One region of the Pseudomonas sp. 5Ae-yellow genome, then DNA from elsewhere that is predicted to be linked to it. Evidence: predicted binding sites of a transcription regulator. Region 1 holds the regulator's gene; the other holds the start of a gene.
The links. Region 1 encodes LexA, which represses DNA repair genes until DNA is damaged. Its sites were predicted from a motif close to CTGTNTNNNNANACAG; they were not measured.
Positions count from the first base shown of each region.

Region 1 (28,299 bases):
GGTTTCAACGAAGCGTTCTGCCAGCTGCTTATTGCTGGACATAAGCTTGGTCAGGTAGCGCGCCAGCCCGTCCTGGCGATAGAGCAAGGCAAGGCGAATGCGCTGCCATACAACATCGTCGGTGCGTCCTCCCGCTTGCTGCCAGCGAGCGAATAGCGGATCGCATGCATTGGGTTGTGAGCGGCCGACTGTCCACAGAGCTTGTGCTTCTTGCATCGCCGCCGCACTTTGGCCTTGATCCCAGCGACGCATGGTGGCTTTACACTCAAGTCCCGCGCTTTGATCCGCTGTGGTGTAGTTCTGCTCAAAGGTCGACCACTTCCCCTGGTCCGCCAGCCGGTATAGCCAGCGTGCTTTTAGGCGGTTGGCGAATGGCAGGTCGCCATAGGTGCGCAAAAATACGGTGATTTGCTCGTCTGACGCACTAGAGAAGTCTTGGTTGAGCTTGGCCAGGACCAGGTAGCCGTAAAGTGGGTAGTCACGCAGGCCGGATTCGAGCTGTCGGTAGCGGCTGGTATCGCCTTTCTCTATGGCGTCCATGGCTTGGTCATACAGCAGTCGCTGAGTATCCAGCTTGTCAGCTTCGGCGAAAAAGCTGATGAATAACAGACTGGTAGCCAGGAGGCTACGCAATACAGCGGTGCGAAAACGGATGGTGCGGTACATAGTGATCCTGCCAGGAGGGCAACAATAGCCGGGTGAGTTTTAGGTGCTCGCAGGCGGTCGCTGCGTACGGCGAACCTGGGTCCACAGCTTAGCTTTTTGCCCCGTGTTGAAAAAGGGGCAGCTGCGAATTAATGGGCATTTGTTACAGAGTGGCGCCGCTACAGGTAGAATGCCCGTCTGATTCAATCACAGGTGTGCTATGGCTCTTCTTTCCTTTACCGATGTCTCCTTGGCCTTCGGCCTCAATCCGCTACTCGACAAGGTCAGCTTTCAGCTCGATCGAGGTGAACGGGTGTGCCTGATTGGCCGCAATGGTGCGGGCAAGTCGAGCCTGTTCAGGCTGATCGACGGTGATCAGCCAGCTGATGAAGGTGAAATCTGGGCTGCTCCGGGTCTGAAAATTGGGCAGTTGCCGCAGGAACTACCCAAGGCTGACGATAAAACGGTCTATGACGTGGTCGCGGCCGGTCTGGCTGGTGTCGGAGATTTGCTCGCTGAGTATCATCATCTGATTACGGGCGATATGGGTGATGCCGAGCTTGCGCGCCTAGAGAAGGTGCAAGAGCGCCTGGAAGCCAAGGACGGCTGGCGTCTTGACCAGTTGGTGGAGACCACCCTGACGCGCCTGGGCTTGCCAGCGGACAAGGTCATGTCGGAGCTCTCTGGGGGCTGGCGTCGTCGCGTATTGCTGGCGCAGGCGCTGGTGGCAGAACCTGACGTGCTGCTGTTGGATGAGCCTACCAACCACCTGGATATTCATACTATCGCCTGGTTGGAGCAAGTGTTGTTGGATTTTCGCGGCGCGGTACTCTTTATTACTCACGACCGTCAATTTCTGCAGGCGCTGGCTACGCGTATTCTTGAGCTGGATCGTGGGCAGCTGATTGACTGGGTTGGCGACTACCGTAGTTTCCTTGAGCACAAGGAGCAGCAGCTGGCCGCTGAAGCTACCGCCAATGCGTTGTTTGATAAGAAGCTCGCGCAGGAGGAAGTATGGATTCGCCAGGGTATCAAGGCGCGGCGGACCCGTAACGAGGGTCGTGTGCGAGCGCTCAAGGCCATGCGCGATGAGCGCGCTCAGCGAATTGAGCGGCAGGGTAAGGCGAGTTTCCAACTGGAAACCGCAGACTCCTCCGGTAAGCGGGTTATTGAGGTTGAGCACATCAATTTTGCGTGGCCAGGTCGCACGCCTCTGGTGCGCGATTTGTCCGTCAACGTTATTCGTGGCGACCGTATCGGTTTGATTGGTAATAACGGTTGCGGCAAAAGTACCCTGCTCAAGCTGCTGCTCGGCAAGCTGCAGCCTGATAGCGGCAAGATCCACAGTGGCACCAAGCTGGAAGTGGCCTATTTCGATCAGCTGCGCGATCAGTTGGAGCCGGAAAAGACGGTGATCGATAATATTTCTGAAGGTCGCGACTTTATTGAAATTAATGGCGATCGTCGGCATGTCATTAGCTACCTGGGCGACTTCCTGTTCTCGCCGGAGCGCGCACGTACGCCGGTGAAGGCCTTGTCCGGTGGTGAGCGCGCACGCTTGCTGCTCGCGCGCCTGTTCAGTAAACCGGCCAATATGCTGGTGCTGGATGAGCCGACTAACGACTTGGATGTCGAGACTCTGGAGCTGTTGGAAGAGGTTCTGGCCGGTTTCGACGGTACTGTGTTGATCGTAAGCCACGACCGGGTGTTCCTTGATAACGTAGTTACCAGCAGCCTGGTATTTGAAGGTGGCGGTAAGGTACGCGAGTACGTCGGCGGTTATGCCGATTGGCTACGTCAGGGCGGGCGCATCGAAACATTGGCAGAGTGGGGCGAGGACGCCAATGCTCAGACGGAGGCCGCTGCAGAAGTCCCTGAGCCGCCAGTAGCTGCTGCGCCAGTGTCAGTGCAACCCAAAGTGAAGTTGAGCTACAAGTTGCAGCGTGAGCTGGATGCACTGCCTGAAGTTATGGAAACGCTGGAAAGCAAGCTTGAGGCCCTGCAGCAGCAGATTAGCGATCCGGCTTTCTATCAGCAGTCGCATGACGCTACTGCCAAGGTGTTGGCAGAGGTCGAGCAGAAACAGCAGGAGCTCGATCTGGCTATGGAGCGTTGGGCGGAATTGGAAGAGCAAGCTGGCGGCTAAGTCGTCAGGGTTAAGCGGCAAGCAGTGGGTGTTGGCTTGGGGTTTCAGCTTTAAATTGGCTGGTTGCGCGACACTTTCAGGTGTAAGTGTCGCGCAGGCTGACTTAGGCTGTGGCTTGAAGCTTGAAGCTTGAAGCTTGAAGCTTCTGGCTCGTGCTTTAGCTTTTTTTGCCCAGGCGTACGGCTATGACATCGCAGGGTGCGCCGTGCAATACATCGTTGGCTGTCGAGCCCAGTAACAGGGCCAGGCCGTGGCGTCCGTGACTACCCACTACTATCAGGTCGCAGGACTGCTCTTCCGTCACGCGATGGATCTCTTGGCGCGGATGGCCGAAGGCTATCTGTAGGCGATCATCTGGTAATCCATAATCGGCAGCGAACATCTGCATCCGTTCCTTGGCTTGCTCAAATTGCTGTTGCTGGAGCATGGACAGGTCCATCGGCACGTCTCCGCCATAGGCCATTGCCAGTGGTTCTACCACGTGCAGCAGAGACAGCTTGGCATCCAGTGCCTTCGCAAGCTTCATTGCGTGATCGGCCACTTCGCGACATTCTTCTATCAGATCCACGGCCACCAGCACGTGTGAGTACAGCATCGGCATCTCTCCTTTTTTCTTCGGATACTAGCAGTGTTGCCGCCTTGCGTGCAGCCTGTTTTGCTTAACATCATGACTGAGCATAGCGCTGTTGCAGGGCTGGGCATAGTGCTTCGAAGTCCCGTCTTTTTTTCATTCGTTATAGTGCGCCTTGGTGGTTTGTGGTGTGCATGGCGCCTGCTACAGTAGGGGTTTGCGGTACCTGATTTGATCTTTTTGGTGATTCTTGGTTGCTTGCCGGTGTCGTCAATTAACTTATTGTTTTATAGGTATAAAATACTCCTCGGTTACTGGTTTCGCGGCTTTTTCGCGATACGGCCTATTGGCAGGCAGATTGACAAGAGCGGGCTTTTGACAGAAGGTGTGCGCACCCGAATCAAACGGCCGTATGAATTTTTTATTCATCGTTTCCCCGATTATCGGGATCGTTCATGACATCAGTTGTTCGCTGGCGCCAAGCTGGCGAAGGCGACTGGTGTTTCTCATGTGCTTTCATAGCGTGGAGATCAGTTGATGATTTACGAAGGTAAAGCCATCACGGTTCAAGGTCTTGAAGACGGCATCGTCGAGCTCAGATTTGATCTGCAGGGCGAGTCAGTCAACAAGTTCAACAGCGCCACACTGTCCGAGTTGCAAGCGGCAGTCGAGGCCATTCAAAACAACAGTGATGTGAAGGGCGTTATCGTCACCAGTGGCAAGGGCGTGTTCATCGTCGGCGCCGACATCACCGAGTTCGTTAACACCTTCAAGTTGCCAGAAGAAGATCTGGTCGCCGGTAACCTGGAGGCCAACAAGATTTTCAACGCGTTTGAAGACTTGAATGTGCCAACGGTTGCTGCGATCAATGGCATGGCGCTGGGTGGTGGTCTGGAAATGTGTCTGGCTGCGGATTTCCGCGTTATGGCCGCCAGCGCCAAAATCGGCTTGCCAGAAGTCAAATTGGGTATCTACCCCGGCTTCGGCGGCACCGTCCGTCTGCCACGCTTGATCGGCGTAGACAACGCGATTGAGTGGATTTGCGGTGGTGCTGAACAGCGCGCTGACAAAGCATTGAAAATGGGTGCTGTGGATGCGGTTGTTGCCGATGACAAGCTGATGGAGGGCGCGCTGGACATCATCAAGCGTGCTTTGTCCGGCGAGCTTGACTATAAGGCCAAACGTCAGCCCAAACTGGAAAAGATCAAGCTCAACACCATCGAGCAGATGATGGCGTTCGAAACCTCCAAGGGTTTCGTTGCTGGTCAGGCGGGTCCTAACTATCCGGCGCCCGTTGAAGCGATCAAGACCATTCAGAAAGCGGCCAACCACGGCCGTGAGAAAGCGCTGGAAATCGAAGCTGCCGGTTTTGCCAAGCTGGCCAAGACTGATGTCGCTGCAAGCCTGGTGGGTCTGTTCTTGAATGATCAGGCGCTGAAGCACAAAGCCAAACAGTACGACAAGCAAGCTGATGACGTGAAGCTGGGCGCCGTTTTGGGTGCTGGTATCATGGGTGGCGGTATTGCTTACCAGTCAGCTGTTAAGGGCACGCCCATCCTGATGAAGGATATCCGCGAAGAGGGTATTCAGCTGGGTCTGGACGAAGCCTCGAAGTTGCTCGGCAAGCGTGTGGCCAAGGGCCGTATGAAGCCTGAGCAAATGGCCAAGGCGCTTAACGCGATTCGTCCAACCATGTCTTATGGCGACTTCAAGGAAGTCGACATCGTGGTTGAAGCGGTTGTTGAGAACCCAAAGGTCAAGCATGCAGTGCTGGCTGAGGTAGAAGAGTATGTTCGCGAAGACGCGATCATCGCATCCAATACCTCTACCATCTCCATCACTTATCTCGCGCAGGCGCTCAAGCGTCCTGAAAACTTCTGCGGCATGCATTTCTTCAATCCGGTACACATGATGCCGCTGGTTGAGGTTATTCGTGGCGAGAAGTCCAGTGATAAGGCGATCGCTACTACCGTTGCCTATGCCAAGAAAATGGGCAAGACGCCGGTTGTGGTCAATGACTGCCCAGGCTTCCTGGTCAACCGCATTCTGTTCCCTTATTTCGGCGGCTTCGCGCGTCTGATCAATATGGGTGCCGATTTCCAGCGCGTTGACAAGATCATGGAAAAATTCGGCTGGCCCATGGGTCCCGCGTACCTGATGGACGTAGTTGGCATGGATACCGGTCACCACGGCCGTGATGTCATGGCTGAGGGTTATCCCGATCGTATGGCTGACACCACCAAGACTGCGGTCGACGTGATGTATGAAGCCAACCGTCTGGGTCAGAAGACCGGCAAGGGCTTCTATGCCTACGAGCTCGACAAGAAAGGCAAGACCAAGAAGGTTGTTGATCCGCAAGCCTACGAGCTGCTCAAGCCGGTGGTGCTGGAACAGCGCGAGTTCACCGATCAGGAAATTCTCGAGATCATGATGGTTCCGCTGTGCCTGGAGACTGTACGTTGCCTGGAAGACGGCATCGTCGAGTCGGCAGCAGATGCGGACATGGGTCTGATCTACGGTATTGGCTTCCCGCCCTTCCGCGGTGGCGCTCTGCGCTATATCGATACCATTGGTGTGGCCGAGTTTGTGGCCATAGCGGATAAATACGCCGAGTTCGGCGCCATGTATGCCCCAACTGAAAAGTTGCGTGAAATGGCGAAGACCGGTCAGAAATTCTTCGGTTAACCGCGGAACGTACAGAGCGAGAGTAAATCTATGAGCCTGAATCCGAGAGACGTCGTTATTGTCGACTTCGGCCGCACCCCGATGGGCCGTTCCAAGGGTGGTATGTACCGCAACGTGCGTGCCGAAACCCTGTCAGCTAACCTGATTACCGGTGTGCTGGCGCGGAATCCGAAGATCGATCCGGCAGAAGTTGAAGATGTAATCTGGGGCTGTGTAAACCAGACCCTGGAGCAGGGCTGGAACATTGCCCGCATGGCATCACTGATGACCCCGATCCCGCACACCAGTGCAGCGCAGACGGTCAGCCGTCTGTGCGGCTCATCCATGAGCGCACTGCACACTGCGGCGCAGGCAATCATGACCGGTAACGGTGATGTGTTCGTCGTAGGTGGTGTTGAGCACATGGGGCACGTCAGCATGATGCACGGGGTTGATCCAAATCCTGAGCTATCGCTGTATGCTGCCAAGGCCTCCGGCATGATGGGCCTGACAGCTGAAATGCTGGGCAAGATGCACGGCATCACCCGCGAGCAGCAGGATGCCTTCGGTGAGCGTTCGCACCGTCTGGCACACAAGGCAACGGTTGAAGGTAACTTCAAGGACGAGATCATTCCGATGGAAGGCCATGATGAAAATGGCTTCCTGAAGGTGTTCACGACTGACGAAACCATTCGCCCGGAAACCACCCTGGAAAGCCTGGCTGCACTGCGCCCGGCGTTTAATCCCAAGGGCGGAACCGTCACTGCAGGTACGTCGTCGCAGATTACTGACGGCGCCTCCTGCATGATCGTGATGTCGGCTGAGCGGGCACAGGCCCTGGGCCTGGAGCCTCTGGCAGTTATTCGCTCCATGGCGGTTGCTGGTGTTGATCCGGCGATCATGGGTTACGGTCCAGTACCTGCGACCAAGAAAGCCCTTAAGCGTGCGGGCATGAGCATTGGCGACGTTGACTTCGTTGAACTTAACGAAGCGTTCGCTGCTCAGGCGCTGCCGGTCCTGAAGGATCTGAAGTTGCTTGACCAGATGGAGCAGAAGGTAAACCTGCACGGCGGCGCTATTGCCCTGGGTCACCCCTTCGGCTGTTCCGGTGCGCGTATTTCCGGCACCCTGCTGAATGTTATGAAGCAGAATAACGGCACTATTGGTATCTCGACCATGTGTATTGGTCTGGGCCAAGGTATCACCACTGTCTTTGAGCGTGTCTAACAAGATCAGGGTGTGACCATAGCCGAGGCCATGTGCCTCGGCTTTTTTATGGCTGAGCGGCTGTGTAGACACCCGCTAAACTGAATTGAGGACTTGTTTATGCGCCCCGGACGTTATCGGCACTATAAAGGAAAGGATTACGAGGTTATTGGTCTCGCGACACATTCTGAAACCGAAGAGTCGTTGGTTGTATATCGCACGCTTTACGGCAATTTTGACCTATGGGTTCGGCCGCAGGCGATGTTTGAAGAAAGGGTAGAGGTTGACGGCAAAGTATATCCGCGCTTTACCTTTATCAGCGAAGACGTGTAGGCTCTGGCCCCTCCGAGTGGCTACCACAGCCTTTCTTTGATGGTGCTGCGCAGTTTAGTGGGCCATTCAATCAGCTTGAGTCAGGAAAACGATTACCTATGGGAAAAGCACTGGTCATTGTGGAATCACCGGCCAAAGCCAAGACAATCAACAAGTATCTTGGTAATGATTTCATTGTGAAGTCTAGCATCGGTCATATTCGCGATCTGCCCACTAGCGGCAGCGCCAAGACCGACAGCAAACCCAAGGGTGGCCGTAAGGCCGCACCCGCCAGCGAGCAGGAAAAACAGGCCAAAGCGCGCGCGCAACTAGTCAAACGTATGGGTGTTGACCCGGACAATGGTTGGGCGGCGCATTACGAGATTTTGCCTGGCAAGGAAAAAGTCGTCGACGAATTGCGCCGGTTGGCCAAAGACGCCGACACGGTTTATCTCGCAACGGATTTGGACCGCGAGGGGGAGGCGATTGCCTGGCACCTGCGGGAAAGTATCGGTGGTGATGAAAGTCGCTATAAGCGAGTAGTGTTTAATGAGATCACCAAGAAAGCGATTCAGGAGGCATTTGCCAAGCCAGGTCAGCTGGATCTGAACCGTGTTAATGCCCAGCAGGCGCGTCGTTTTCTCGATCGCGTGGTCGGCTATATGGTTTCGCCGTTGCTATGGCAGAAGATTGCCCGCGGCTTGTCAGCAGGCCGGGTGCAGTCGGTTGCCGTAAAGCTCATCTCGGATCGGGAGCGTGAGATTCGCGCCTTCATTCCGGAAGAGTTCTGGGAGATTCACGCTCAGCTACACACGCCCAAGGCTGAAGCAGTGCGTTTCGAGGTGGTTAAGCAGGCTGGAGAGGCCTTCAGGCCGACTGCAAAGGCGCAGGCTGATGCTGCCTTGGCTTTGCTTGAAAAAGCCGACTACCGCGTTCTCAAGCGTGAGGATAAGCCAACCAGCTCTCGCCCCAACGCACCTTTTATTACCTCCACGCTGCAACAGGCTGCCAGTACCCGCCTGAGCTTCAGCGTGAAGAAAACCATGATGATGGCCCAGCGGCTCTATGAAGCGGGTTACATCACCTACATGCGTACCGATTCGACCAATCTTTCAGCTGATGCGGTCACCATGGCGCGCGGCTATATTGAAAAGACCTTCGGCAAGGATTACCTGCCAGAGAAGCCGAATTCCTATAGCAGCAAGGAAGGTGCGCAGGAAGCCCACGAGGCTATCCGCCCCTCCGACGTAAAGCTGAAGCAGGCTGACCTCAAGGGCATGGAACGTGATGCCGAGCGTCTGTATGAGCTGATCTGGCGCCAGTTTGTCGCCTGCCAGATGACGCCTGCCAAATATCTTTCCACCAGCATTCAGGTTGGTGCAGGTGATTTTGAGTTGCGCGCCAAGGGCCGTATTCTCAAGTTTGACGGTTACACCAAGGTACTGCCACCGCAAGGTAAGGGTGGCGAGGATGAGGTGCTGCCTGATATCAAGGTTGACGACGTATTGGCTCTGCAGGCGTTGGAGCCCAAGCAGCATTTTACCAAGCCGCCAGCGCGCTACGCTGAAGCCAGTCTGGTAAAAGAGCTGGAAAAGCGCGGTATTGGTCGCCCATCTACTTATGCATCAATCATCTCGACTATTCAGGATCGCGGTTATGTAACGCTGAATAATCGACGTTTTTACGCCGAAAAAATGGGCGATATTGTCACTGAGCGTTTGGGTGAGAGTTTCCCGAACCTGATGGACTATGGCTTTACTGCGCGCATGGAAGAGTCGCTGGATGACGTCGCTCAGGGTGAGGTTGTCTGGAAGCAGGTGTTGGATGATTTTTATGCGGACTTCAGTGCCAAGCTGAAAGTAGCCTCGTCCACGGATGACGAGCGGGGTATGCGGGCCAATCAGCCCACGCAGACCGATATCGCCTGTCAGGCATGCGGTCGGCCAATGATGATTCGCACTGCGTCTACCGGTGTTTTCCTGGGTTGCTCAGGCTATGCGCTGCCGCCCAAGGAGCGTTGCAAGGAAACCATTAATCTGGTGCCTGGTAACGAAGTCGCTGCCGATGATGATGAGGGCGAGTCTCGGGTTTTGCGCGCCAAGCGTAGATGCCCTATCTGCAGTACGGCCATGGACAGTTACCTGGTTGATGAGAAGCGCAAGCTACACGTATGCGGTAATAATCCCGACTGTAGTGGCTTTGAAATCGAACAAGGTCAGTTCAAGATCAAGGGCTATGACGGTCCGGTTCTGGAGTGTGACAAGTGCGGCAGCGAAATGCAGCTGAAGACAGGACGCTTCGGTAAGTATTTTGGTTGCACTAACAGCGAGTGCAAGAATACGCGCAAGCTGCTCAAGAGCGGTGAAGCGGCTCCTCCCAAGATGGATCCGGTCAAAATGCCTGAGCTGCAGTGCGAGAAGGTCGATGACGTCTATATCTTGCGCGATGGTGCTTCTGGTTTGTTTCTCGCTGCCAGCCAGTTCCCCAAAAATCGGGAAACGCGCGCGCCCCTGGTCAAAGAGTTGCTGCCGCACAAAGACGAGATTGACCCCAAGTATCACTTCCTGATGGACGCGCCAGTCGCTGATCCGGACGGTAATCCTACTGTTGTGCGTTATAGTCGCAAGACCAAAGAGCAATATGTGCAAAGTGAAATTGAGGGCAAGCCAAGTGGCTGGCGAGCTTTTCATGACGGTAAAAAATGGTCGATAGATGATGGCCGCAAGAAACCCAAGCGCTGAGGTGGCTCTTCATGGCTAATGAAGTTTATACCCGTACCAATCAGGCCCTGTTCTTTGCACGCAGGGCTATTGATGCTTGGGCTGAAGCGGCCAACTCCGGTGCCATCGATGCGTCAAGCCAGACTCAGTACCACCGTGAGCACGCCATATTTCACCTGTATCGAGGTGTGTTAGCGGTGGTGCATGAGGTGGCTGACCGCTATCGCTGGCCGTTGGTTGAACTGCGTCAAGTGGAGGCTGCCTTGTCTCCAGCGGTGGTGGCGCGCTTCCCTGGGCCGGAGCTGGCCGAGTTAACTGAAATGGCTGATAGCCGCGATACTTGGCTAGCCAAGCTTATTGCGGCCTGGCAGCAGCTTCAGGCGCCTCCTGTTCCTGAGGCCTCTGCGCCTGCCGAGACGCTGATTGCGAGCACCGCGGTAAAGCGAGCGGAGTGGTCTTTGGAGGATGCTAACGAAGCTTGCATTGCTCTCAACGAGCGTGTGCGCAGCTACCGGGAAGGCATGCTTGAGTGGTAGTCGGGCTGCGGTAGATGGTGCGCTATGGTATACTGCGCGCCTGCACTACAGGAGACCAGATTAGATGCCTTCACCCTTTCTTGAAATCGTTGAGCTGGATAATGGCAAGGTCGCTCTGCGTCGCTCCGACGAAGAGGGCGAGCCATTGCTGGTGATCGAGTTCTCGGTTGACGCCAAAGATTACCTTCAGGGCAACTACATTGAAGTAGCCAAGGCCATGATCAGTGCTGGTATGCAAGCAGCCGGGCAGATTATGGATGAGGAAGAGGACGAGCATATCCCTGAGGATCGTGTTCTCCACTGAGCGGATTTCAGCTGGCACGGAGTTGGCGCAACTAATGCGTTGCTAGTTAGGCCGCTCCGCAGTGTGTTGGCTGGAGACTTGAATCGTGTTTCTGCCAGTCGCAGCTGAATAAAAAGGCCAGAGATAATGTCTCTGGCCTTTTTGTTTGTCACGCGGCTTGAAGTCGGATGTTGAGGCTGCGGCAGTGGCCGGCTTGCGCTGCACGCCCGAGGCGTGGGGCAGTGCTGCTGTCGGGTAGTAGCCAGCTGACGACAGTATGGCTTCCACCTAGTTTGAGCAGGTCGCAGCATAGTTTGGTGACGTCCATGCCTGGCTTGGAGCGAACGATCATGATTCGCTCGGGGTCTAGGTCGGCATTGCGCAGCCACTGATTACTCAGGCTGGCGGGTGGGTCGATCAGGGTAAGCCACAACGGGGCTGCATTGTTGCTGAGATCACGCAGTACGGGAGCAAGCCATTGCAGGCACTGGCGGGCAGCACCCTGCAAGCTGATTTCGCTGTAGCCGTACTCCTGTTCTTCTGTTGAAGACAGCGGTTTGGGCTGCTGCAAACGGGCAAACTGGTTGTGCTCCATACGTGTTGCCATCAAGGCGTTATGAAACAGATCAGCTTGGGTCAATGTCTGTTGGTCAGGGCGGGCGTACTGCATTCTCAGCTCCTCAGCGACGGATTACACCGACGCTCAAACCTTCAATGGTAAGTTCCTGTTCTGCCAGATTGACTACAATCGGCTTGAATTCGGGGTTCTCTGCATGCAAGGACACCTTGCGTCCTTGCTTCTGAAAGCGCTTAACCGTGACCTCATCACCGATACGCGCTACGACTATCTGGCCATTACGCGCCTCTGTGGTGCGATGAACGGCCAGCAAGTCACCATCCATGATGCCAATGTCCTTCATGCTTTCACCTTGTACGCGCAACAGAAAGTCCGCGCGTGGGTGGAAGAAACCAGGGTCAATGCGACAATGATCTTCGATGTTCTCGAGTGCCAGTACTGGTGCCCCGGCAGCTACTCGACCGATAACCGGTAGGCGGTCTTCACTGGCTTCCGGCTCGCCTTCAGGCAGTCGGATGCCTCGTGAGGCGCCAGGAATCATCTCGATTGCGCCTTTACGCGCCAGGGCGCGCAAGTGATCCTCTGCAGCGTTGGGCGATTTGAAGCCCAATGTCTTGGCAATATCTACTCGAGTGGGCGGATAGCCGTTGCTATCCATATATTCCTTGATAAAGGCCAGTACCTGCTGTTGTCTTGCGGTTAGCTTCTGCATTGGGTAGAGCCTGTTTTTTTATCCAGTAGCTGTGATTATATACAGTTGTTCTGCTTCGGCAACCCCTGTTTAGGATATTCAGCCTTCGTATTCTTTGCTGTGCCGATTAAGGTTGCGCCGAGTGGTCCCAAACAGGGTTGACAATTAAATCGTTTTAAACGTATGTTTGAATCAAATATCAACACCTTGGAGAGCCCTGATGGCGCAGTCTGATACCGTTAAGCGCATATTGGATGCAGCTGAGCAGCTGTTCGCAGAGAAAGGCTTTGCTGAAACGTCTTTGCGCCTGATTACGAGCAAGGCAGGCGTCAATCTCGCTGCAGTCAATTATCACTTCGGGTCGAAAAAATCGCTCATCCAAGCTGTTTTTGTGCGTTTCCTGGATCCCTTTGTGAGTAGTCTCGAGCGCGAGCTGGATGAACACGAACAGCGTGGTGATCTGCGGCAACTTAGCCTGGAAGGCTTGCTGGAAATGCTGGTAGACCAGGCGCTGACGGTCAAGCCGCGTAGCGGCAATGATCTCTCTACCTTTATGCGTCTTTTGGGGTTGGCGTTCAGTCAGAGCCAGGGGCATCTGCGTAAGTATCTGGCCGAAGTGTATGGCAAGGTCTTTCAGCGCTATATGTCACTGGTTGGCGGCACTGTGCCGAATGTTCCAGCGCCTGAGCTTTTCTGGCGCGTGCATTTCATGTTGGGAACTGCCGCATTCACCATGTCCAGCATGAAGGCGCTCCGCGCTATAGCCGAGGCTGAGTTCGCGGAGCATCGTGCGGTCGATCAGGTGCTGCGTTTGATGGTGCCTTTCCTCGCTGCTGGCATGCGCGCAGATACGCTGCCTGCAAAGCGCGAGACGATCGAAAGCGCGGTGGTTTAGCTTTTACGCTCTTACCTATAGGTGGCTGATCCGTTATCGTGTGCGCTGGTAACGGAGTTGATCATGCAGTTGGACCATATTCATATCTCTATCGCAGCACAGCAGCTCACGGGTTTTCAGGCCGGTAAGGTTGTCTGTTGCTATCCTGTCTCTTCGGCGCTCAATGGCTTGGGCGAGCGCTCCGGCTCCGGATGCACTCCGCGTGGTGAGCACCGCGTTCGCGCCCGCATCGGTGCTGGTCAGCCACTGGGTAGTGTTTATATCGGCCGTCGTCCGACCGGCGAGGTATGGACGCCGGAGCTGGCTGCTGCTAATCCCCAGCGTGACTGGATACTCACGCGTATTCTCTGGTTGTGCGGCAATCGGCCTGGTTTCAACCGAGGCGGGCAGGTCGATTCGCAGCGCCGCTACATATACCTGCATGGCACCGGAGATGATCAGCCGATGGGTGAGCCGCTTTCGCATGGCTGCATTCGGCTGCGCAACGAAGATATGCTGGAACTGTTCGACAGCACACCGGTCGGTTGTACTGTTCAGATTGACGCCGCCTGAGCAGGCGCTGCGTTTCCCTTTGTCAGGAGGTGGTTGCTTGAAACAAGGTTCTTTGATGCTGGATCTGCCAGGCCTATGGCTTGAGCCTGAGGATCGGCAATTGCTGCGCCAGCCAGAAGTGGGCGGCATGATTCTATTTGCACGTAACACGGAGTCGCCCGCTCAAGTACGCGAGTTGGTTGCTTCCATTCGCGCGGTGCGCCCCGACATGTTGATTGCTATCGACCAGGAGGGGGGGCGCGTGCAGCGCCTGCGTCGAGGTGTGCAGCGTCTTCCGGCGTTGGCAGACATTGCGCTCAAGGGCGGCGATCAAGCCGCAGCGGCGGCGCGCAGTGCCGCCTGGTTGATGGCAACCGAGATGCTGGCGTGCGGCATTGATATCAGCTTTGCGCCGGTACTGGATCTGGATCACGGCCGCAGTCAGGTCATTGGCAGTCGCTCTCTGGGCGGCAATCCGGAACAAGTGAGTTTTCTTGCCAGCGCCTACATCGATGGCCTTGCGCAGGCTGGAATGGCGGCTACCGGTAAGCACTTTCCCGGGCATGGCTGGGCTGAAGCCGACTCGCATTTTGCGCTGCCTGTAGATGAGCGAAGCGAAGCGCAGATCCGCGAGCTGGATCTCAAGCCTTTTGCTCTGCTGGCCAGCCAATTGGGCGGTATTATGCCTGCCCATGTTGTGTACTCTCAGGTGGATTCGTTGCCGGCGGGATTTTCCCGTTACTGGCTGCAAAACGTTTTGCGTGAGGAGCTTGGTTTCGCCGGTGTGATATTCAGTGACGACCTCTCTATGGCCGGTGCCCACGCGGTTGGCGGGATTCCGCAGCGTATTGATGCTGCGGTCGCCTCGGGTTGTGACATGTTGCTGATTTGCAATGATAGAGCGGCAGCGGAAGAGGGGCTTTTGCATGCGCAGCGATTAGGTCTGCAGGCACCGGCTAATATTGCAGCCATGTTGGCTCGCCGCACTGTGCCTATCGATTACAAGGCAAGTCCTGAGTGGGGCATGCATTATTCATTACTGAGAGGATTGGGCCTGGTTTGATGGACAGCATCGATGAACTGACCGCAAAACTTAATATGGAGCAACTGCCGCTTATTGGCGAAGCCTGGATGTATCAGGTTTTTGCCGTGGTGTTATGTGCTTTGGTGGCCGCTTACGTGGTGAAGCTCATTCTTGATCGCCTGGAACGCCGGGCCGAGCTCACTACTAATATGTGGGACGATGCCCTGGTATATGCGGCGCGTCGTCCTGCCTGGGTCCTGATCTGGTCTATGGGGTTGATGTGGGCAGCAAGAATTACTGCCAATGAAATGGACGAGGGTTTAGCCGATGTGCTGGATCAATGTCAGCGCATCCTGCTCATAGTGCTGTTGTGTTGGTTTATTTTGCGCTTGATGAAGGAAGTCGAAAAGCGTCTGGTTGACACTCGTTACCGACAGAAACCAGTCGATAAGACTACCGTCAATGCGGTCGGTAAGTTGCTACGTGCTTCGGTGATCATCACCGCTACCCTGGTTGTTCTGCAATCGCTGGGTTATAGCGTTTCCGGCGTGATGGCATTTGGTGGTATCGGTGGTATTGCTGTTGGTTTTGCTGCCAAGGATCTGCTGGCCAACTTTTTTGGCGGTCTTATGGTCTTCCTGGATCGACCTTTTGCGGTGGGCGACTGGGTGCGCTCCCCTGATCGCGACATCGAAGGGACGGTAGAACATATCGGCTGGCGTCTGTCGCGCATCCGTACCTTTGATAAGCGTCCGCTCTACGTACCGAACTCCATTTTCAATAATATTGTGGTGGAGAATCCATCACGGATGAGCCATAGGCGTATCTACGAGCATCTGGGTATCCGCTATGCTGACGTTGGTCAAATGGAGCCCATCGTGCAAAAAGTGCGCGATATGCTGAAGGAACACGAGGATATTGATCAGGAACAGACGCAGATGGTGTTCTTTGATCGCTGTGCGCCGTCATCTGTCGACTTCTTTATCTATTGTTTTACTACGCCGGTCTGGGCTGAGTACCACCGCGTAAAAGAGGACATACTGCTGAAGATATTGGCGATCATTAATGATCACCAGGCTCAGGTGGCGTTTCCTACCTCTACCTTGCATCTGCCGGACCCTTTGGCTCTGCATACTGAGAGGCAGAGTGCCGAAGGCGCTAGCCAAGGCTCCGCTGAATCCTCTGGTCGGAGCAGTTCATGAGTATCTGGGGTGTTATTGGCGGGACCGGGTTAACCGAGTTGGAAGGTGTCGAACTCTTGGGAGAGGACTGGCCGGAAACACCGTTCGGTAAGCCTTCAGCGCCTTTGGTTCATGGTCGTATTGGCGCGCAGGACGTGGTGTTTCTCGCGCGTCACGGCAAGCCCCATCGTATCCCGCCGCACAGGGTGAATTATCGCGCCAATCTATGGGCGTTGCAGGCTGCCGGGGTAGAACAGGTAGTTGCTGTGAACGCCGTCGGTGGTATTCATCCAGAGCTCAAGGCGGGCACTTTTTGTGTACCTGATCAGGTGATTGATTACACCTGGGGTAGGGCGCCCAGTTTCTTTGAAGATGATCTGGAGCATGTGGTACATATTGATTTTTCGTGGCCTTATGATGCTGATCTGACTCAGCGCCTGGTGCGCATTCTGCGCGAGCAGGGGTTAGCTCATATGCCGAAAGGGGTTTATGCGGCTACGCAGGGGCCTCGCTTGGAGACGGCAGCGGAAATAATCCGGCTTGAGCGCGATGGTGCTGATCTGGTCGGCATGACCGGTATGCCTGAAGCGGCACTGGCTCGGGAGCTTGATCTACCTTACGCCTGTCTGGCGTTGGTCGTTAACCCTGCTGCCGGCAAGTCGAGCGAGGTGATCACCATGGCAGCAATTGAAGCGGTGATTGAGCGAGGAATGGGACAGGTCAAACAAGTACTCGCGAGACTTATTTCAGGCTAAATCTGCTGCCGGCCTGGCAGGCTGGCAGCAGTAGGCTTCGCTTCAGCGGCTGACGCGCACCAGCATGCCCAGGCTTTGATGATCAAGATAGTGCGTTTCGTTCAGCCGCAGCGGGCGGCGTTGGTGCAGATTCTCCGACACAATTGAAGCGCCGCTCATCTGCAGGTCACTGGCTTTGCGGTTGTGCCAGAATGAAACGGCAATTTCCATCAGGTTATCCTTGCTCAGGTTAACCAGTCCCTGTATCGGATAGATCCCGTTGTCTGCCTCGCCCTTGCTCAGCGCAACGTCCAGATCGTTGTCCAGTGGTTGCGTCCACGCCTGATGCAGATAAATCTGATAGCCGTTTTGCTCTAGTTTGCGTGCTTCCTGGCTTAACCGAAAGCGTGTTGGGTCTATGCTCTGAACGTCGCTGCGGGCTGTCTCATCCAGTTTGACGGCATTGTCGGCCCAGTCGAGATCAGGTGGCGTACCCATCACCAGCGATGCAGAGGGCTGGCCAAAAAAGACCACTTCTACCAGATACTCACCAGCTGATTGAGCCATCGTCATGGTGCTGACGAGTGTGGCCAGCACGAGCAGGCTCAGCTTTTTGTAAAGATGCTTCATGGTCTCTTTCCTTTGCCCTTAGCAGGGGTATCTTGTGGCGCTTGCGCCAGTCGGTCGATTAATGCTTCTACGGTATTGAGTCGCAGTTCAACGCCGGCCATGGGCGCATTAAAGCGAAACATCGTTGCGCCTTCGAGGCGATAGCGCTGCGGATTATCCTGAATCATGCGCACAAGTACCATGGGGTCTATCTCGGTTTGTGCACCAAATTCAATACGGCCATGCTCAGCGCCCACGTCTACCTTGGTAATGCCGAGTGGTTCACAGCGCAATTTTAGGGCTGTTACGCGGAATAACGTCTTGACCTGCTCCGGCAAGAGGCCGAAACGGTCGATCATTTCCACTTGCAAATCCCGCAGCGATTCGTCGTCGTTCGCATTGGCAATGCGCTTGTACAAAATCAGGCGTGCGTGCACGTCCGGTAGATAGTCATCAGGGATCAAGGCCGCCAGACGCAGGTTGATATCGGTGCCGCCGCCCAGGGGTTGATCAAGCTCGGGCTGCTTGCCCTGCTTGATGGCTTTCACCGCGCGCTCAAGCATTTCCATGTAGAGCGTGAAGCCGACGGCCTGGATCTGGCCGCTCTGCCCGTCGCCCAGTAGCTCCCCAGCGCCGCGAATCTCCAGGTCGTGAGTGGCCAGGGTAAAGCCTGCGCCCAGGTCCTGTGCGGCAGCAAGGGCTTCCAGGCGCTTCTCTGCATCGCGGGTGACTTTTTTGCCATCTGGCGTGAGCAGGTAGGCGTAGGCCTGGTGGTGGCTGCGCCCGACGCGTCCACGCAGCTGGTGCAGCTGCGCCAGGCCAAACTTGTCGGCGCGTTCGATGATGATGGTATTGGCACTGGGGACGTCGATACCGGTTTCAATAATCGTGGTGGTCACCAGGATGTTGAAGCGGCGGTGATAGAAGTCGCGCATCACCTGTTCGAGTGCGCGCTCGGGCATTTGCCCATGACTTACGCCGATGCGCGCCTCAGGAATCAGCTCGGCCAGATCGGCGGCGCATTTCTCGATAGTCTGCACTTCATTGTGCAGGAAGTAGACCTGTCCGCCGCGCAGCAGCTCGCGCAGTATGGCTTCTTTCAACACCGGTTTCTGTTGGGTCATGACGAAGGTCTTGACCGACAGGCGGCGCGCTGGCGGTGTAGCGATGATCGACAGGTCGCGCATGCCGGAGAATGACATGTTGAGCGTGCGGGGAATCGGCGTCGCGGTCAGGGTTAACACGTCTACTTCACTGCGCAAAGTTTTCAGCTGCTCTTTCTGTCTCACGCCAAAGCGGTGTTCTTCATCGATGATTACCAGGCCGAGGTCCTGAAACTTGACGTCTTCCTGCAGCAGCTTGTGGGTGCCTATCATGATGTCCACCTTGCCGTCGGCGAGCTCGCCGACGGCCGCCTTGACCTCCTTGGCGGACTTGAAGCGTGACATTACTTCGACTTTTACCGGCCAGTTGGCAAAGCGATCCTTGAAGCTATTGTAGTGCTGCTGTGCCAACAGGGTGGTGGGCACCAGGACCGCGACCTGTTTGCCGCCGTGCACCGCCAAAAAAGCCGCACGCATGGCTACTTCGGTCTTGCCGAAACCCACGTCACCACAGATCAGGCGGTCCATAGGCTGTGGATTGGTCATGTCTTGCAGTACGGCATCGATTGCGGCTTCCTGGTCCGCTGTTTCTTCAAACGGAAAGTCGTCTGCAAAGCTCTGATAGTCGCGCTCGGGTGCGCTGAAGCTGAATCCGGCTCGGGCCGCGCGGCGGGCGTAAACGTCCAGCAGTTCGGCGGCGACATCGCGTACTTTTTCAGCGGCTTTGCGTTTGGCCTTTTGCCATTGCTCAGAGCCAAGGCGATGCAGCGGTGCGCTTTCATCTTCAGAGCCGGAGTAGCGGGCGATCAGGTGCAAGTTGGCAACCGGCACGTAGAGCTTGGCTTCTTCCGCGTAGGCCAGCACCAGAAACTCGGTTTCCTGATCTTCTACGGTCAGGTTGGTCAAACCCAGATAACGCCCCACGCCGTGGTCTATGTGTACTACCGGCGCTCCCTCACGCAGTTCGGTGAGATTGCGAATGATGGCGTCGCCCATATCCGTCGCTTTGCCGCGACGCCTGCGCTGCATCACGCGCTGGCCAAATAACTGGCTTTCGGCAATCAGGGCGACGGCCGGGCTCTGGGTCAAAAGGCCCTGGTCCAGTGGTGCTATGGTCAGCGCGAGCGGATGGTCAGACGTGACGAAGTCGAGCCAGCTATCAACCTGCTGAGGGCGCTGGTCAATACGTGCCAGGAGTTCTATCAGTGCTTCCCGTCGGCCAGCTGTTTCGGCAACGAACAGGGTGCGCCCGGAATGCGCCTGCAAGAACTGCTGCAGAGCCTGCAGCGGGTTGTCGAGCTTGTTATCGATTGGCAGCTCGGGGACTGGCAGGCATCCCAGGTCCTTGCTCTGGCTGCTGTCGCTCAGTTGCTCCTGGTGGCAGATTGTCCGGGCGAAGCTCTTGATGCGCGCAAAACACTCTTCCACGGGCAAGAAAAGTTCGCCTGGCGGCAGCAGAGGGCGCGTCGGATCAACGCCCTGCTCGGCATGCCGGTTACGCACATCGGTCCAGAAGTGCTCAGCGCTGCCTTCAATGCCGGGCAGGGTAAACAGGCGGGTACTGTCCGGCAGGTAGTCAAAGAGGGTGCTCAGCTCTTCAAAAAACAAGGGCAGATAGTATTCGATGCCAGGAGGTACCAGGCCTTCGCTAAGGTCCTGGTAAAGCGGGCAGCGTCGGTGATCTACTTCGAAGCGCTCACGGAAGCGCGCACGAAAGCCTGTGAGTGCCGACTTGTCGAGCGGGAACTCCTTTGCCGGCAAGAGGTGGATGCGCTCCACTTTATCGATGGAGCGCTGGCTCTCAGGGTCAAAGGTGCGCAGGGTTTCAATTTCATCGTCAAACAGGTCGATACGGTAGGGAAGCTTGCTGCCCATTGGGAACAGATCAAGCAGCGCGCCCCGCACCGCGTAGTCGCCGTGTTCGTAGACGGTATCGACGCAGCGATAGCCAGCTGCGTCGAGATCCAGCCGCATGCGCTCGATATCCAGCCGCTGACCAAGTTCCAGCATCAATACCGAGCCGCCAAGGAAGCTGCGTGGCGGCAGGCGATGCAACAAAGTGGTCATGGGCACAACCAGAATGCCCTGGGTCACCTGCGGCAGCTGGAAGAGTGTGCGCAAGCGCTGCGATATGATGTCCTGGTGCGGCGAAAAGCGATCGTACGGCAGGGTTTCCCAGTCGGGGAAGCTCAGTACCGGCAGGGTCGGCGAAAAGAAGCGAAGTTCTTGCTCCAGACTATCGCTGGCCGAGGTGTCGGTGGTGATGACCAGGCTGAGTCCCTGATGTTGGAAGGCGGCCTCGGCGATTGCCAGCGCGCGTGCGGCACCGTGCAACCCGGCCCAGTGCATCTTGTCTCCGGGGCCTTTGGCGAGCGGAAGAGACAGTAGGGTGGTATCAACAGGCATGCAATAAGCTCATGGTGGTCATGTTGCAGGTGCTGCTTCGATACATCGAGACAGACCGGTTTAAGAGGTGGGTAAGTGTACCGCTGTCAGGCACGCTGTGCTCATTCTCTGGTTGTTTTTGGGCTGGTGATTGCCTCAAGGCGTCATGGAAAGCATAATATGCGCCCTTTAGTTATCAAGACTTGGAAGGTAAAGCCGTGACTCAAGCCCAATTCGAGCAGTGTCTGGAAAGCTGGACGGATCGCGAAGCGACCGCTGAAGCCATGATTCCCCTGATCGGTCGCCTGTACCGTGAACATAACGTGGTGACGTCCATCTATGGTCGTGGCCTGGTTAATCGCTCGGTTATCAGTTTGCTGAAGTCGCATCGCTTCGCTCGCCAGATCGACGACACCGAGCTGTCAGTGCACGACACCTTTCCGGTGGTTAGCGCGTTGCTGGATCTCGAGCTGGGGCCTGCCTCAATTGACCTGGCGCGCCTGGTAAACAAGTTCCGCGAGAGTGGTGGTGAGGATCTGGATGCCTTCCTGCGTGCCGAGTTGAGCAGTGTTATCGGTCATACCGGCGAGCGTCGCCAGGGTCGTGATGTCGTGCTTTACGGTTTCGGCCGGATTGGTCGTCTGTTGGCGCGTATTCTGATCGAAAAAGCGGGTGTAGGTGATGGTCTGCGGCTGCGCGCCATTGTTGTGCGTAAGGGTGCCGAAAACGATCTTGCAAAGCGTGCTAGTCTGCTGCGTCGTGACTCCGTGCATGGTTCTTTCCAGGGCACTATCACCATTGACGAAGAGAATAATACGCTGACGGCCAACGGCAATCAGATTCAGGTTATTTACGCTAGCGACCCGGCCAGCATCGACTACACCAGCTATGGTATTGAAGATGCGCTCATCGTTGATAACACCGGTGTGTGGCGCGATGAAGCTGGTCTGTCACAGCACCTTCAGTGCAAGGGCGCGAGCCAGGTTGTGCTGACGGCGCCAGGTAAGGGTGATCTGAAGAATATCGTTCACGGTATCAATCACGCGGCCATCACGCCCGAAGATAAAATTGTGTCTGCTGCGTCCTGTACAACCAATGCCATTGTGCCGGTACTCAAGGCAATCAATGACAAGTACGGTATCGTTAATGGCCACGTAGAGACTGTTCACTCTTACACCAATGACCAGAACCTGATCGATAACTTCCACAAGGGTAACCGTCGTGGCCGTAGTGCTGCGTTGAACATGGTTATCACTGAAACCGGTGCAGCCAAGGCCGTTGCCAAGGCGCTGCCTGAGCTTGAAGGCAAATTGAGCGGTAACGCGATTCGCGTGCCTACCCCCAACGTCTCTATGGCCATTCTTAACCTGAATCTGGAAAAGTCGACCAATCGTGACGAGGTGAATGAATACTTGCGCGATATGGCGCTGCACTCTGACTTGCACAAGCAAATCGATTTCACCAACTCGGTAGAGGTGGTGTCATCCGACTTTGTTGGTTCGCGTCATGCTGGCGTGGTCGATGCTGAAGCCACTATCTGTAATGACAATCGCGTCATTCTTTACGTGTGGTATGACAACGAGTTTGGCTATAGCTGTCAGGTCGTTCGCATTCTGGAAGATATGGCTCACGTTAATCCGCCGGCTTTCCCGGCCTGATTGACTGGGTAATGCAAAAAAGGCGCTGCGGCGCCTTTTTTGTTGCCTGCTGCTCGCTGACTTCAGTTCAGTAGTGCGGTGCGAAGCTCATCAGACAGGCCGTTTGGGTTTAGCCATATCCCCAGATAGGCTTCGGCCAGTTGTCGGTCGTCGGACTCGAACGTTGCCTTTCCGTTGTGACGAAGTATCAGCTTGCCTGTGGTTGTTCTGGTCAAGCTGTAACGGTCGCCGTCGCTGATATCGCTTAAGGTTGAATGTAACTCGTCAATATTGGGTTTTAGTTGTGCCAACGCGTTTTCATCGTATTGTCTTTTCAGTGCTGTCCAGGCGGCTTTTATCACGTCTTGGCGTTTAATGGACCGGTAATAGGAGAGCTCCAGGCGCAGTGGCGCATCGCCAGGCAATAGCCGGTTGAGCTCGGCGTCGTCTGGCGCGTAGAGCGCAGCGCTGTATACATCCACAAACAGGTATTCAAGCAGATGTTGATTGCGCAACGGTAATACCTGGTTACTGTTTTCCAATGCCACGCTCTCAGTGAATTCGCTCTGGCTGTTAGGGGCGCTGTCAGCATAGGCTGTGGCTGGTAGCAGAAGGGCGGCAAGCAGCAGGGCTTGTGGTCGCATGCGGTTTCTCCATTTTGTATTGGGATACGCTAGTCTAGAGCAGAGTAGGGTGGTCGCGGTGTGCTTGGTCATAGATTTCATCAATGCAGGCTATTAAAAACCCGAAAAAACCAAGGGGCCGAGTAGCAATGGTGGGGCAGGAACTTTATACTTAGCGGGATTTTTGATGGGGGTTTGCTGCTACCTCGCCCTGATTTAGTGTCTGTTGCCAAGAGCCATTCCGCCAGAGCTTGTTGTGCTCCGCACGGGCAGCCCGCCCTTAAAGATTCCAAACTAGTGATTAGGCTATTCGTATGATAAAAATCAAACGGGGCTTGGATCTGCCAATCACCGGCTCTCCCGAGCAGCGCATCGATGACGCTCGTCAGGTACGCAGCGTCGCAGTAGTAGGCTTCGATTACCAAGGTATGAAGCCCACTATGGAAGTGCGCGAGGGAGATCGGGTCAAGCTGGGTCAGATCCTGTTCAGTGATAAAAAAACGCCTGGTGTCATCTTTACTGCACCCGCAGCGGGTGTGGTTAGTGCTATCAATCGTGGCGATAAGCGTGTGTTGCAGTCGGTTGTCATTGATGTTGAGGGTGACGAAGCCGTTACTTTCGATTCCTATGATGCCGATAAACTGGCTTCACTTGATCAGCAAGTGGTGCGTGATCAACTGATCAGCTCGGGCCTGTGGACTGCTCTGCGTACCCGGCCTTATAGCAAAACCCCTGCAGTGGACAGTAAGCCAAGTTCGATTTTTGTCACTGCGATGGACACCAATCCACTTGCCGCCGATCCGGCTGTCATTATCAAGCAACATGCCGCCGATTTTGAGACTGGCCTGAAAGTGCTTTCTCGCTTGGGTAAGGTGTGGCTATGCAAAGCTGAAGGCGCAAGCATACCTGGCGAATCTGTCTCCGGTGTCAGCACTGAGAGCTTTGCCGGTCCGCACCCCGCCGGTTTGCCTGGTACGCATATCCACAACCTGGATCCGGTCAACGAAGTTAAAACGGTTTGGCAGATTAACTACCAGGACGTAATAGCCTTTGGTGTGCTCTTTTCCCAAGGCAAGATCTGGACTGACCGCTACGTCGCGCTTGCTGGCCCTCAGGTCGAGAAACCCCGTTTGCTGAAAACCCGTCTTGGCGCCAATCTGGACGAGTTGACCGCAGGTGAGCTGACTCCGGCCAATAATCGGGTGATTTCCGGTTCCGTCTTTGGCGGTCGCATGGCTCGTGGTCCGGTCTGCTATCTGGGTCGCTTCCACTCTCAGGTATCGGTGTTGAAAGAAGGCGATGAACGTCAGCTTCTTCACTACCTGCGAGCGGGCAAGAACAAGCACTCAGTGCTCAACATCTTTGTCTCCAAGCTGTCACCTTCGCGCCTGTTCAACTTTGATACCAGCACCAACGGCAGTCCGCGCGCCATGGTGCCAGTGGGTAACTATGAGATGATCATGCCGCTGGACATCCTGCCGACTCAGCTGCTTCGTTATCTGATCGTAGGTGATACCGAGATGGCGCAAAAACTCGGCTGCCTGGAGTTGGATGAAGAGGATCTGGCTTTGTGTAGTTACGTTTGTGCCGGTAAGTACGAATACGGCCCGATTCTGCGGGATAACCTGACTCGCATTGAGAAGGAGGGTTAAGTCATGGGTGTACGTGCATTCCTCGACAAAATAGAACACAACTTCGAAAAGGGCGGCAAGCACGAAAAGTGGTATGCCCTGTACGAAGCCGTTGATACCTTCTTCTATCGTCCAGGCAGCGTCACCAAGACGACTGCTCACGTGCGAGATGGTCTCGACCTCAAGCGCATGATGATTACCGTATGGCTTTGTACCTTTCCGGTCATTTTCTTCGGTATGTACAACATTGGTTATCAGGCCAACAGCATCTATGCAGGCAATGCAGATTTGCTGGCGGCACAGGATAACTGGCGTATTGCGCTGATCTCGCTGTTTGCCGGCTTTAGCCCCGACAGCCTGTGGGACAACCTGATCCACGGCGCGGCTTACTTTCTGCCAGTGTATGCAGTGACCTTTCTGGTCGGCGGCTTCTGGGAAGTTGTCTTTGCATCCGTGCGTAAGCACGAAGTCAATGAAGGCTTTTTCGTTACCTCCATCCTGTTCGCCCTGATCGTACCGCCCAGCATTCCGCTGTGGCAGGTGGCGCTCGGCATCAGTTTTGGTGTGGTTATCGGTAAGGAAGTCTTCGGCGGTACGGGTAAGAACTTCCTTAACCCGGCGCTGACTGGCCGAGCGTTCCTGTTCTTCGCCTACCCGGCGCAGATGTCGGGTGACGCAGTATGGACGTCAGTCGATGGTTTTGCTGGCGCGACCGCGCTGAGCATGGCGGCGTCAGGCGGTATCGATCAGGTCGTTGCGCAGGGCATTACCTGGTGGGATGCCTTCTACGGCAACATTCAGGGTTCAATGGGTGAGGTCTCCACGCTGGCCATTTTCATTGGCGGCGCAGTGCTGCTGATGACCAAAATCGCCAACTGGCGGATCGTTGCTGGTGTGATGATTGGTATGGTTGCTACCAGCCTGCTGTTCAACGCTATCGGTTCGGATACCAATCCGATGTTCTCGGTGCCCTGGTATTGGCATCTTGTGGTGGGCGGTTTTGCCTTCGGTATGATTTTCATGGCGACTGATCCGGTGTCTGCGTCGATGACCAATACCGGCAAGTGGATGTTTGGCGCGTTGATAGGTTTGATGGTTATCCTCATTCGGGTGGTCAACCCGGCCTTCCCTGAAGGGATGATGCTGGCAATCCTGTTTGCCAACCTGTTCGCTCCGCTCATCGACCACTTTGTGGTCCAGGCCAATATCAAACGGAGGCTTGCACGCAATGTCCAGTAAGAAAGAATCCGTTCTCCGCACTCTTACGGTTGCGCTTCTGGTCTGCCTGGTTTGCTCTGTCGTGGTGTCTGCCGCTGCGGTAGCACTTAAGCCAGTTCAGGTAACCAACCAGTTGCAGGATAAGCAGCGCAACATTTTGCAGATCGCCGGCCTATATAAGGAAGGTGTCAGTGTTCAGGATCAGTTCAAGCAGATCACTCCGCGTCTGGTTGATCTGCGTACTGGCGAATTTAGCGATGCCAGGGATCCGCTGACCTTCGATCAGCAGAAAGCATCCAAGGACCCGGCGACCTCTGAGCGTCTGGATCCTGAAGCTGATATCGCCAGTATTCGTCGTCAGTCGTACTATTCCACGGTATATGTGGTTGAAGACGAGCAGGGCGAGATCGAAACGCTGATCCTGCCGATTCACGGTTATGGTCTCTGGTCTACCCTGTACGGTTTCATGGCGCTGGAAAGCGATCTGAAGACCGTCGTTGGTCTGGGCTTTTACCAACACGCCGAGACCCCCGGTCTGGGCGGTGAGGTAGACAACCCGAACTGGAAGAAACAGTGGACTGGCAAAGTGGTTTATGACGAGTCTGGCGACGTTGATATCAGCGTCATCAAGGGCGGCGTAGACAGCAATAGTCCGAATGCCGAGCATCAGGTTGATGCATTGGCCGGTGCGACCCTGACCAGTCGGGGCGTAGAAAACCTGGTGCGCTTCTGGCTGGGTCAAGACGGCTTTGGCGAGTTCCTCGATCATCTTCGCGCAGGGGAGGCATAATCATGGCTAAGGCAAGCGCCAAACAGGTGCTCTTTGATCCCATTTTCAGTAATAACCCGATTGCGCTGCAGATACTGGGTATCTGCTCTGCGCTGGCGGTCACCACCAGTCTTAACGTTACCCTGGTTATGTGTATCGCTTTGACCTCGGTAACCGCGCTGTCAAACCTGTTTATCTCTGTGGTCCGCAACCAAATCCCCAGCTCGATTCGCATGATCGTGCAGATGGTGATTATTGCATCACTGGTAATCGTGGTAGATCAGGTGCTGAAGGCCTATGCCTACAGCATCAGCAAGCAGCTGTCGGTTTTCGTTGGCTTGATCATTACCAACTGTATTGTGATGGGCCGCGCTGAAGCCTTCGCCATGCAGAATCCACCGCACATGAGTTTCCTTGACGGTATTGGTAATGGCCTGGGTTACAGCTTCATCCTGATCTGCGTTGCAACCGTGCGTGAATTGCTGGGTGCGGGTAGCCTGTTTGGTATCGAAATCCTGCCGGTTGTTAACGCGGGCGGCTGGTATCAGCCCAATGGTTTGTTGCTGCTGCCACCCTCGGCGTTCTTTATCATCGGTTTGATTATCTGGGGACTGCGTTCCTGGAAGACCGATCAGGTTGAAGCGCCGGAATTCAAAATGGCGCCGCAGACTCGTGCCATGAAGGAGGCTATGTAAGCCATGATTGAACATTACATAAGCCTGCTGGTTCGGGCGATCTTCGTTGAAAACATGGCGTTGGCCTTCTTTCTGGGGATGTGTACCTTCATCGCCATCTCAAAGAAGGTGCAGACGGCCATTGGTCTGGGTGTAGCGGTGGTTGTTGTACTGGCTATTACTACCCCGGCCAACAACCTGATTTACACCTACCTGCTGAAAGATGGCGCGCTTGCCTGGGCAGGCCTGCCGAATGTGGATCTGAGCTTCCTTGGCTTGCTTAGTTACATTGGTGTGATCGCTGCGATCGTGCAGATTCTTGAAATGCTGCTCGATAAATTCGTACCTGCGCTATACAACGCACTGGGCGTGTTTTTGCCGCTGATCACCGTAAACTGCGCCATCATGGGGGCATCGCTGTTCATGGTAGAGCGTGATTACGCATTCGGTGAGAGTGTGGTCTATGGCGCTGGTGCCGGTATCGGCTGGGCGCTGGCCATCATCGCCTTGGCGGGTATCCGGGAAAAGCTCAAGTACAGCGATGTACCTGATGGGCTTCGTGGCCTGGGCATCACCTTCATCACTGTTGGCTTGATGTCACTGGGTTTCATGTCCTTTTCCGGCGTGCAACTGTAAAGAGGAGCTGTAACTGATGAACATGGAAATTTTTCTGGGCGTCGGGATGTTTACAGCCATCGTGTTGTCGCTGGTTGCCGTCATTCTGATTGCTCGTTCCAAGCTGGTAAGCAGTGGCGACGTCACCATTGAGGTTAATGGTGAGCGTACAGTGACTGTGGCGGCTGGCTCGAAACTGCTGAACACCCTGTCTGCCAATGGTATTTTCCTGTCGTCCGCCTGTGGCGGCGGCGGTACATGTGCCCAGTGCAAATGTATCGTCGAAAGCGGCGGCGGTGAGATGTTGCCTACTGAGGAG
Region 1 covers NZ_JACGWE010000003.1:62,644-90,942, reverse strand. Annotated here, with positions in the region: gene H4J77_RS03420 (transglycosylase SLT domain-containing protein) at 1-666, opposite strand, end outside; gene H4J77_RS03415 (ATP-binding cassette domain-containing protein) at 866-2,791, shown strand; gene H4J77_RS03410 (universal stress protein) at 2,949-3,386, opposite strand; gene fadB (fatty acid oxidation complex subunit alpha FadB) at 3,900-6,047, shown strand; gene fadA (acetyl-CoA C-acyltransferase FadA) at 6,078-7,253, shown strand; gene H4J77_RS03395 (DUF1653 domain-containing protein) at 7,353-7,565, shown strand; gene topA (type I DNA topoisomerase) at 7,664-10,285, shown strand; gene H4J77_RS03385 (DUF6586 family protein) at 10,297-10,800, shown strand; gene H4J77_RS03380 (hypothetical protein) at 10,865-11,104, shown strand; gene sulA (SOS-induced cell division inhibitor SulA) at 11,253-11,753, opposite strand; gene lexA (transcriptional repressor LexA) at 11,764-12,372, opposite strand; gene H4J77_RS03365 (TetR/AcrR family transcriptional regulator) at 12,572-13,246, shown strand; gene H4J77_RS03360 (L,D-transpeptidase) at 13,310-13,798, shown strand; gene nagZ (beta-N-acetylhexosaminidase) at 13,854-14,840, shown strand; gene H4J77_RS03350 (mechanosensitive ion channel family protein) at 14,840-16,003, shown strand; gene H4J77_RS03345 (S-methyl-5'-thioinosine phosphorylase) at 16,000-16,737, shown strand; gene H4J77_RS03340 (CsiV family protein) at 16,780-17,346, opposite strand; gene mfd (transcription-repair coupling factor) at 17,343-20,834, opposite strand; gene H4J77_RS03330 (glyceraldehyde-3-phosphate dehydrogenase) at 21,032-22,471, shown strand; gene H4J77_RS03325 (chalcone isomerase family protein) at 22,534-23,094, opposite strand; gene H4J77_RS03320 (Na(+)-translocating NADH-quinone reductase subunit A) at 23,388-24,725, shown strand; gene H4J77_RS03315 (NADH:ubiquinone reductase (Na(+)-transporting) subunit B) at 24,729-25,943, shown strand; gene H4J77_RS03310 (Na(+)-translocating NADH-quinone reductase subunit C) at 25,933-26,712, shown strand; gene H4J77_RS03305 (NADH:ubiquinone reductase (Na(+)-transporting) subunit D) at 26,715-27,386, shown strand; gene nqrE (NADH:ubiquinone reductase (Na(+)-transporting) subunit E) at 27,393-28,001, shown strand; gene nqrF (NADH:ubiquinone reductase (Na(+)-transporting) subunit F) at 28,015-28,299, shown strand, end outside.

Region 2 (3,728 bases), on a different contig from region 1:
GGGCCAAAGTGGTCCAGATAGGTCTATTGCAGTCTCGGGGCAAAGTGTAACGTTGAGTATAGTTATTTCTTGTTTCGTAAAAAAAGTCGTTATAAAACAGTGTTAACACACTCATGCATCATGGGGGTGTGTTGGGAAGAAGCGGGTTTATCTTTTTTCATCGAGTTTGCAGCTTTAATCGTTAAATTGAGTAGGCGCGAACGGGTTTGGTAGCCTGAACAACCAGTACAACGACTGGCTGTCGCGGAAGGCTTACGGTATGGGCGCCGAATTGGCAGCAAGGTTATCATGCTGGCCAGAACAGCTGCAGATTGCGCGGGTGCATTTTTTAATGTGCTGTGAAAAAAAGCTCCTGCCTCATAGGCGGTAGTCCTATCAGTCGATTACCGCCTATAGCCAGTCTGGCGCCAGTGTTTCAGCTCGCTGCAGTAAACAAAGAGCCCGATCCACTGTCACAAGGGATCCCCTGCGTGCCCGCTAACGGGCATGCTGAGACTTTATTCGGTTAACGAGGTAAGCCATGTCGCAATATGACCCCCTGATTGATTCTGCAGCCGCCCGCCTGGGGCGTGTACTGGAGCACCTTGGTTGTCGTGTCACCACTGCCGAGTCCTGCACCGGTGGCGGGATTGCCGAAGCCATCACGCGTGTTGCGGGTAGTTCGGCCTGGTTTGAAACCGGTTTTGTAACCTATGCCAATCGTAGCAAGCAGCGCTGGTTGGGCGTAGAGGCAGAAGTGTTGGAGGCGAACGGGGCGGTAAGCGAACCCGTTGTGCAGGGGATGGCGACGGGCGCACTGGCAGCAGCCGAGGCGCAGTTCGCGGTTGCGGTAAGTGGAATCGCCGGACCGGATGGCGGCAGCGTTGACAAGCCGGTCGGTACGGTTTGGTTCGGCTGGGCGCTGGCGGATGGGCGCGTATTGACCGAGCGCAAACGCTTCCATGGCGGGCGTCGAGAGGTGCGCGCACAAACTGTGCTGCATGCGCTGGAGCGGCTGGTTGGCGAGGCAGAAAAACAGGCAGCGAACCGGTTATCAGTCTAAGCGAAAAAGGGGGTAGGCAACGCCAGACTTCTGTGGAACAATACTGACCAAATATACAGTACTTTCACTTATCGGGCGCCACCGGCCCCGCCAAGCCAAAGAGGATTCATAATGGACGACAACAAGAAAAAGGCACTTTCTGCTGCTTTGAGTCAGATTGAGCGTCAATTTGGTAAAGGCGCGGTCATGCGCATGGGCGATCACGAGCGCCAGGCTATCCCGTCCATCTCCACCGGTTCGCTGGGGCTCGATATTGCACTGGGTCTGGGTGGTCTGCCCAAGGGACGTATTGTTGAGATCTACGGCCCGGAATCATCCGGTAAAACCACACTGACGTTGTCGGTCATCGCTCAAGCTCAGAAAAATGGCGCAACCTGCGCGTTCGTCGACGCCGAGCACGCGCTTGACCCCGAGTACGCGGGCAAGCTGGGCGTTAATGTTGACGACCTGCTGGTCTCTCAGCCAGACACCGGTGAGCAAGCACTGGAAATCACCGATATGCTGGTGCGCTCCAATGCGGTAGACGTGATCATCGTCGACTCGGTTGCGGCGCTGGTGCCCAAGGCAGAAATTGAAGGCGAGATGGGCGATCACCACGTTGGTGTGCAGGCGCGTTTGATGTCACAGGCGCTGCGCAAGATCACCGGTAACATCAAGAATGCCAATTGCCTGGTGATCTTCATCAACCAGATCCGCATGAAGATCGGCGTTATGTTCGGTAACCCGGAAACCACTACCGGTGGTAACGCACTGAAGTTCTACTCTTCGGTACGTCTGGACATTCGCCGCACCGGCGCAGTGAAAGATGGCGATGAAGTTATCGGCAGCGAAACCCGTGTCAAAGTAGTCAAAAACAAGGTGGCCCCACCTTTCCGTCAGGCTGAGTTCCAGATTCTGTACGGCGCTGGTATCTATCACAACGCCGAGATTGTTGACCTGGGTGTGCAGATTGGTTTGGTAGAGAAGTCAGGCGCCTGGTACAGCTACAACGGCAACAAGATCGGCCAGGGCAAGGCCAATGCAGCCAAGTATATGGAAGAGAACCCGGCTATCGCTGATGAAATCGAAAAGGCTATCCGTGACAAGTTGCTGGCCAAGCCAAGCAAGCCGAAGGCAGAAGCCGAGGCTAGCGCTGAAATCGAAGGCTAATGTTGCAGCCTGATGCTCTCGCGTACGGTACTTGATACTCCTGCTTCAATTCGCCGCTCAGCAATGGATTTGCTGGCGCGGCGCGAGCATAGCTATACCGAGCTTTTGCGCAAGCTGCGCTTGCGCGGTGCAGGTACGGCAGAGGCTGAGATCGAGCTGGATCGCCTGGTCGATGATGGCTTGCTCAGTGATGAGCGCTTTTGTGAAGCATACGTATATGCCCGTAGCCAGCGCGGCTATGGCCCTGCCAAGTTGCGCGAAGAGCTACGCCAGCGGGGTGTTGCCGAGTCACTGGTGGAGCAGACGCTAGCCGGTGACGAGTGGGACTGGGCAGCGTTGGCGCGTCAGGTTTTTCACAAGCGCTTTCCCGAAGGTGAGGCGTCTGAGCCAGCGGCACGCGCCAAACAGCTGCGGTTCATGCAGTACCGTGGCTTTTCAGGTTTTCAGGCTGATTGGTAAAGTCGATCAGGGTGCGCAAGGCGCCGTGATCCCGGCCTCTGAACATAAAGCTCAAGCTCGTCAGACCACTAAATTCGTTGTTGTCTTCTATCTCGTTACTGCTGTGCTGGGTAAAGCCGCCATGCACGCATAGATGCGAGAAGCGCGTTTGCACCTGCTGCAATGCCTGTTCAGTCAGTGGCTGATTAAGCCGTAACAGGTACTGTTTGTCCTGCCATCGGGTTGAGTGGAAGTTACGGTAGAAGCTGATAATTTCCTGCATGGCTGCCTCCGGACTCTTTACCAGCTTCAACAGATGGAAGTCGTTATCTGCGATGTAGCCAGCGCTCAGCAGTTGTTCGCGAAAGAAACTCAACAGGCTATCCCAATAGCGACCTTCGGGCTCATCCAGCAGTATCACCGGGACCAGCGGGCTTTTTCCGGTCTGGATTAGCGTGAGCACTTCGAGGGTTTCATCCATAGTGCCAAAACCGCCCGGACAGAGCACCAGCGCGTCTGCTTCCTTGACGAAGAAGAGTTTGCGCAGAAAGAAAAACTTGAACCCCAGCTCGTGTTCGGTACCTCTGATGATGGAATTGGCACGCTGCTCGAAGGGTAGGCTGATGTTGAAGCCCAAGCTGTTATCCATGCCAGCGCCTTCGTGGGCTGCAGCCATAATACCGTCGCCGCCTCCGGTAATGGTCATGTAATCGTGTTTGCTCAGTGCCCGCCCCATGGATTTGGCTGTTTGATACAGCGCATGGGTGGGGGCTGTCCTCGCCGAGCCGAACACCGTCACTTTACGGCGACGCTTGAACAGCGATAGCCTAGCGAAACTACGCTCCAGTTCATGAATTGTCTGCAGCAGTATCTTGGCATCCCAGCGATTGCGATCGGCCTGCGCCATGCGTACTACTTCCAACAGCATGTCGCGATAGAGCGCCGCATTTTCGCTGCCGCCAGCGCAGAGCTGTACCAGCTCATCAATTTTGTCGGGTATCAGGCTACTGCCGGTTTGCCAGTGACGAGAAAGATAATCGACCGGCTCCATGTCGTCAGTCATGTCAAATCTCCGGTCGTTTGAGATGGCGTGTACGAC
Region 2 covers NZ_JACGWE010000037.1:144-3,871, forward strand. Annotated here, with positions in the region: gene H4J77_RS16005 (nicotinamide-nucleotide amidohydrolase family protein) at 521-1,042, shown strand; gene recA (recombinase RecA) at 1,154-2,191, shown strand; gene H4J77_RS16015 (regulatory protein RecX) at 2,204-2,650, shown strand; gene H4J77_RS16020 (TIGR00730 family Rossman fold protein) at 2,607-3,692, opposite strand.
Region 2: recA (recombinase RecA) is a predicted target of LexA. The motif match lies at 1,086-1,101, and genes of this name have one in related genera.